2 regions of the Actinacidiphila glaucinigra genome follow, and region 2 is predicted to be linked to the other one. Evidence: riboswitches for the same ligand, from Rfam matches in the RefSeq annotation. Region 2 holds a riboswitch; the other holds the start of a gene.
The links. A riboswitch is a leader RNA that binds a small molecule or an ion and turns the genes downstream of it on or off. The one in region 2 is predicted to bind cyclic di-AMP.
Positions count from the first base shown of each region.

Region 1: another riboswitch for cyclic di-AMP. It lies ahead of OIE69_RS34475 (C40 family peptidase); the one in region 2 lies ahead of OIE69_RS12390 (M23 family metallopeptidase).

Region 1 covers NZ_CP109144.1:7,649,632-7,653,022, reverse strand. Annotated here, with positions in the region: gene OIE69_RS34485 (ATP-dependent Clp protease proteolytic subunit) at 1-482, shown strand, start outside; gene OIE69_RS34480 (hypothetical protein) at 489-794, shown strand; cyclic di-AMP (ydaO/yuaA leader) riboswitch at 1,146-1,302, shown strand; gene OIE69_RS34475 (C40 family peptidase) at 1,306-1,779, shown strand; gene OIE69_RS34470 (ATP-binding protein) at 1,999-2,436, opposite strand; gene OIE69_RS34465 (helix-turn-helix domain-containing protein) at 2,725-3,391, shown strand, end outside.
Region 2 covers NZ_CP109144.1:2,828,250-2,831,640, forward strand. Annotated here, with positions in the region: gene OIE69_RS12385 (GntR family transcriptional regulator) at 1-481, opposite strand, end outside; gene OIE69_RS12390 (M23 family metallopeptidase) at 715-1,479, opposite strand; cyclic di-AMP (ydaO/yuaA leader) riboswitch at 1,495-1,651, opposite strand; gene OIE69_RS12395 (M16 family metallopeptidase) at 1,975-3,345, opposite strand; gene OIE69_RS12400 (M16 family metallopeptidase) at 3,363-3,391, opposite strand, start outside.

The sequences.
Region 1 (3,391 bases), 4.8 Mb from region 2:
TGATCCACCTGGAGGCCGCCGCCCCGGAGCAGGACATCTCGCTCTACATCAACTCCCCCGGCGGGTCCTTCACCGCGATGACCGCGATCTACGACACCATGCAGTTCGTCAGCTGCGACGTGTCGACGGTGTGCGTCGGCCAGGCGGCCTCGGCGGCGGCCGTCCTGCTCGCCGCCGGAACGCCCGGCAAGCGGCTGGCGACCCCCGGCTCGCGGGTGCTGATCCACCAGCCCTCGTTCGCCGAGGTGATCCAGGGCACCACGGCCGACCTGGAGATCCAGGCCAGGGAACTGCTCCGCCGGCGCGACCAGTTGGAGGAGCTGCTGGTCAGGCACACCGGGCAGGACCCGGAGCGGATCCGGGCCGACATCGAACGGGACACCATTTTTGACGCCCCGTCGGCGCTCGCCTACGGCCTGGTGGACCGGCTGACGATGAGCCGCAAGGACGGCGCAGGCCGCGCACCGCGCGCCCTGCGGTGACCGGCGGTGGTGCCCGAACTGCCCCCGCTCCCGGCCCTGACCCGGGCCGAGGGCGAGCTCGTCGACGCCTATCTGGGGGTCGTGGACCTGCTGGGCCGGATCAACCCGTCCCGTTCCAGGGACACCTACGGGGCGCTGCGCGCCGCGCAGGCCCTGGTGGGACGGGCCGCGGAGCTGCGTGACGCGCTGACGCTGATGCACACGCGCGGGGAGAACGAGGTGCACACGGCGACGATGGAACGGGCGCTGCGGGTGCTCGACGGCGAACGGCGCGCGGGGCAGGTCGCCTTGCCGCCGTCAAGGCCTCGCTGACGGAGCGTCACGACACACTGGTCCGTTCGGGCGGCACGAACTCGAACCGAATGGACTCGCCCGATCGTTGTATCTGTCGTGGACGGCCGAGTGGCCCCGAGTTGCGCGATATGGCCGCACACATCCGGAATCTGACGCTCCGTCCCTGGTGTTCGACTCCTTTCGAGTCGTCAGTCCGGGCCATGTGTCGTGGAGTCCACCCGAATAGGTGAGTCGTGAACAGACTCACATTCGACCGGTTGCGCTGGGAATCGGACGCTTCGGTGGGTGATCATCCCTTCGACGACAAGCCCCCGCCATCCCGGCGGGGCGGTCCGCGCGGACGCCGAATCCTGCCGCCGCGCGGATGCCAGGTCGACGACGACGCATCGGCAGGAGCGGAGGACCCGAGCACGACGGGTCCGGCGCCGGTCGCCGGACCCTTGGGGTGAAGCCGCATCCGCGGCCGGGCATCTTCGCCTGCCCGAACCCGACAGGTCATCCTTCGCAGGCGGACGACGAAGGGTTGCGCATGAGTGCGCCGACAGCCATGTCCGGGGTCCTGTGCCGGCTGGGGGCGGTATCCGCCCTCACGGCGGCCGCCGTTGCCGGTCCCGCGGTACTGCCCGAACTCGCCCAGCAGGCCGAGGCGGCGACGGTCTCCGCCAAGGCACTGAAGATCGCGGCGTCCAAGAAGGGCGCGCTGTACCAGTACGGGGCCGCCGGTCCCGGCAGGTTCGACTGCTCCGGGCTCACCTTCTACTCCTTCAAGAAGGCGGGCAAGAAGCTCCCTCGCACCGCGGGGGCGCAGTACAACAGCGTCCGGCACATCCGGAAGTCCGCACGGACCCGTGGTGACCTGGTCTTCTTCCACTACGGGAGCAACGTCTACCACGTGGGGATGTACGCCGGGCACGGGAAGATCTGGCACTCCCCCAAGCCCGGCGGACGGGTGCGGCTGGAGAAGATCTGGAGCCGCAGTGTCTGGTACGGCCGGGTGAAGTGACCCCGGTCGCGTCGCCCGGGAGCCGGGGCTCCCGGGCGACGCGACCGGCGCTGTGGACACGGGGCCGACGGCACGTCACATCGCCCCGAGGGCGGAATGGCGTGGGCGCGGATCGCCAACGGCAGCGCGGCGAGCGTGCAGGCGTTCACGGCGGCGGGATTCGTGCCGATGGGCGCCGAGGCGCTGCCGCTCGGCCGGGAGGACCGAGGGCCGCCGGGGTCACTCGACGGCGGCGGTGGCGGTGGCCCAGGGCAGGCTGATCCACACCGTCTTGCCGCCCTCCGCGGTGGGAGTCACCAGGAGCGTACCGCCCGCCTCCGCCGTGAGGTGACGGATGATCACCATGCCCCGGCCGTTGTCCTGCTGCACGGCGGCGGGCAGCCGCTGGGGCCACCGTGGGTGACTGTCGGTGACCCCGATGCGCAGTTGCTCGTCCCGGTCCAGCTGGACGTCGAGGGTGAAGGTGGGCGACTGGCCGAAGGTGTGCAGCACCGCGTTGGTCGCGAGCTCGGAGACGATGAGCCGCACGGAGTCGGCGGGGTCCGAGTCCTCGGACATGCCCCACTCCACCAGCAGGTCGCTCACGTAGCGGCGTACCGCGGGGACCGAGGCAGGGTCGCTCGGCAGGGTGACGGATGCTTCCTGGTGGTCTGCCATGGCGACGCTGTCCCTTTCCCGCCGTGACCAGGACGCCGGCGCCCGCCGCGCCCGTGGCCGCGCGCGCGACGGCCGAAGGCGCCGTGCCCCGCCTTCCGCGCGGCACGTCCCCGTACGGCACTCACGCGCCAGAGTGTCACCCATCGTGCCCTTAATCCGGTGCCACCACAGCTATATGCATATATCTGTCGCCCAAAGCGGTGAACTCTGCTACGAGAGAACGTATTTGCGCGGCAGACTTCGCTCGGGGACCGGCGAGGGTGCCGGGAACCGGGAGGTGCACACACCATGCAGCAGGTGCCGGCGGTACGCCGCCGAAAGATCGGCTCGGAATTGCGCCGTCTGCGCGACACGGCGGGGCTCACGAGCGGTGAGGCCGCCCAGCGCCTGGGATGGCACCAGTCCAAGGTGAGCCGGATCGAGACCGGCCGCAGCGGAGTGCGACCCGAGGACGTCACGGCGCTGCTGGACGTGTACGGAGTGCGCGACCAGCGACTGCGGGAGATGCTCGCCGCCCTCGCGGGCGAGGGCGACCGGCGCGGCTGGTGGCATGAGTTCCGGGAGGAACTCCCCTCCGCCTACCGGGACTTCATCTCCCTGGAGACCGACGCCTGCCGTGCGCGGACACTGGAGACGACGGTGGTGCCGGGGCTGCTGCAGACCCCGGACTACGCCCGCGAGCTCACCCGTTCCGTCCTCCCGCAACTCGGTCCGCGGCAGATCGCGACCCTGGTGCAGGTGCGGATGGCCCGCCAGGCGGTGCTGCGCGCCGAACCGCCGCTGGAGCTGTGGGCGGTGCTGGACGAGGCGGTGCTGCGCCGCAGCGTCGGGGGTCCCGGAGTGATGGCGGCGCAATTGAGCCATCTTGTGGAGCTGGGTTCACTGCCTCATGTGCATCTGCAGGTGCTGCCTTTCTCGGCCGGTGGGCATATAGGCGTTACAGGCCCTTTCGTAA
Region 2 (3,391 bases):
GCGTCAGCTGCGCCACCAGGGTCGGACTGCCGGAGGCCTGGGCCAGCGTCTCGTGGAACCAGCCGTCCAGCGCGGGCAGGTCCGACAACTGGCGGCGCAGGGAACGCTCCTGGCCCAGCCGGACGAGCCCGCGCAGCACCTTCACATGGGCCTCGGTACGCCGCTGCGCCGCCCGCGCGGCGCCCAGCGGCTCCAGCAGGGCCCGGATGTCCAGCAGGTCGGCGGCCTCCTGCTCGGTGGGCTCCGCGACGGACGCCCCGGCGTGCCGGCGGGTCTGCACGAAGCCCTCGGACTCCAGGGTGCGCAGCGCCTCGCGCACCGGGACCCGCGACACCCCGTAGCGCTTGGCCAGCTGCTCCTCGGTCAGCCGGCTCCCCGGCGCGAAGAACCCGCTGACGATGTCGTCGCGGATCGCCGCGCACACCGCCCGGGCCGAAATCCGCCGGCCCGCGCCGCCGGTCCCGTTCACGTCCGACCCCACATCGCAGGTTCCTTTCGGTGCGCGCCGACGGCCACCCTTTCATCCCCGTGCAACGGAGGAGCCGGCGTTTCTGGCGCGACTCTATTCCAGCACGGCTCCGATTCCGACGGCCGCCCTGAATTCATGGAGCATTTTTGGACACACCCGCGGCCGGGAAGCGCCGGCATGCCGAAGGCCCCGGCGGGGGAACCGGGGCCTTCGTGTGGGGGGAGGGAAATGGCTCGGATGCGGGCTCAGATGCGGACGCCCTTGGAGCGCAGGTACCCCAGCGGGTCCACGTCGCTGCCGTAGGACGGGGCCGTACGGGCCTCGAAGTGCAGATGCGGCCCGGTCACGTTGCCGGTGGCGCCCGACAGGCCGATCTGCTGACCCGCGGAGACGGTCTGGCCCACGGACACGCCCAGGGAGGACAGGTGGCCGTACTGGGTGTACATGCCGTCCGCGTGGCGGATCACGATGTTGTTGCCGTACGAGCCGCCCCAGCCCGCCTCGACGACGGTGCCCGCGCCGGCGGCGTGCACCGGGGTGCCGACGGAGGCCACGAAGTCCACACCTGTGTGGTAGCCGGAGGACCACAGGCTGCTGGTCGCGCGGTAGGGCGTGCCGATCGAGCCGGCGACGGGCAGCACCCAGCCGCCGAGCGTGGCGCGGCCGGCCGCGGCGCTGCGCGACGCGTGCGCGGTACCGCTCTCCCGGGCCGCCTTGGCCTTGGCGGCCTTGGCCGCGGCCTCCTCGGCGGCGCGCTCACGCGCGGCGCGCTCGGCCCGCGCGACGTGGGCGGCGTGGTGCTTGCGGGCGATGACGGCGGCCCGGTGCTGGGCGGACGCCTGGTCGGCGAGGTGCGTGGCCAGGTCCCCGGCGACAGCGGCGCAGCGGGCGAAGGCGGAACCCTCGGTCCGGGCGTCGGCGGCCGCGGCGGGCACGACGAACGCGCCGGTGGTGACGGTGGTCAGCGCGGCGGCTCCGGCCAGGGTGGAGCGTATGGAGAACGACGCCATGGGCAGGCGGAGATCCTTTCCTTCCTTCTCGCCTACCGGGTTAGCTGACGGGTTCGGAGCAGGAAGGTCTCCTACGGGCGGCGGCACGCCGCCCGATTCACCCCAGGGACATCTCAGGTGGGTCCCCGGCTCCCCAGGCTCACGCCCGACGGGGACTCGGCGATCGTTGCTCCGGTGCCGCGGGTGGCGGCTGATTCCGCCGGGCAACCCGAGGACGCTAACCGCGCGTTGCTCCCGGCTCCAAAAAAATCCGGCAATATGTGCGGGATGCCACACCCACCGCCAACCGGTCGCAACCGTCCGCAATACCGCGACACCGCAGCTCCCCGGCGGTGCGCGCCCCTGCGGGAAGGCCCCGGCGCGGCCTGCGGACGGCCTCCGTGCGGCCTGCTGATCCACCCGGCGGCGGCCCCCGCCTCGGCGGCTGCACGGACGCAGGCGCACCGCGGCCCCGGGCGCCGCGAGGGCACCCGGGGCCGCGGTGGGCGGTACCGGTCAGCCGCCTGTGACGACCTCCACCGGGCCGATGCCCAGCTCGCGGATCGGGTCCGCGATGACGGAGGCGTCGCCGACGAGGACGACCACGAGCCGGTCCAGGGGGAAGGCGTTGACGGCAGCGGCCGTCGCCTCGATCGTGCCGGTGACGGCCAGCCGCTCGTAGAGCCTGGCCTGGAAGTCGTCCGGCAGGGACTGCTCGACCTGGTCGGCGAAGGTCCCGGCCACCGCCGAGGCCGTCTCGTAGCGCAGCGGGGCGACGCCCACGAGGTTCTGTACGGCGGCGTCGCGCTCGTCGTCGGTGAGCCCCTCCGCCGCCAGGGTGCGCAGCACCTGCCAGGTGTCGGCCAGCGCGGGCGCGGTGACGTCGGTCGCCACGGAACCGCTGATCCCGAGCAGGGAGACGCCGGTGCCCTCCGGAGTGGAGAGCAGCACCTGCCCGAAGGCCCGCACGCCGTAGGTGTAGCCCTTCTCCTCGCGCAGGACGCGGTCCAGGCGCGAGGTCAGCGTGCCGCCGAGGCAGTACGTGCCGAGCACCTGGGCGGCCCAGACGGGATCGTGGCGGTCCGCGCCGGCACGGCCGATGAGCACCTGGGTCTGGACGGACCCGGGCCGGTCGACGATCACGACGCGTCCGGTGTCGTCCGCGGTGATCGCCGGCAGCGGGCGGCGCTCGGCGGGCTTGCCGCTCCACTCCCCCAGCGTGCTCTCCAGCAGCGCCTCCAGGTCGATCCCGGCGAGGTCGCCGACCACGACGACCGTCGAGGTGGAGGGCCGTACGTGGGTGTCGTAGAAGGCCCGGACGGCGGCCGCGTCGATGCGCGCGACCGTCTCCTCGGTGCCCTGGCGCGGCCGGGAGCAGCGCAGGTCGGCGGCGAAGAGCTCCTTGGACAGCGCCATGGCGGCACGCCGCGCGGGGTTGGCCAGCTCGTGCGGGATCTCGTCGAGGCGGTTGCGCACCAGCCGCTCGACCTCGCCGTCCGGGAACGCCGGGGCGCGCAGCGCGTCGGCGAGCAGGCCGAGGCCCTTGTCGAGCCGGGAGACGGGGACCTCCAGGGAGACCCGGACTCCGGCATGGTCGGCGTGGGCGTCGAGGGTGGCCCCGCAACGCTCCAGCTCGGCGGCGAACTCCTCGGCACTGTGCTTGTCGGTGCCCTCGGACAGGGCCCGCGCCATCATCGTGGCGACGCCGTCCAGGCCCTCGGGCTCGGCGTCGAGCGGCGCCGCGAGCAGCACCTCGACGGCGACGACCTTCTGCCCGGGCCGCCGGCTGCGCAGCACCGTCAGCCCGTTGGGCAGGGTGGACCGCTCGGGGGCCGGGAAGTCCCAGGGCTTGGGCTGCCCCGGCCGCGGCTGGGGGTGGAACGTCATGGTGGTGTGGACGTCGGTCACTGGTCCGCGCCCTCCTCGTCCTCGT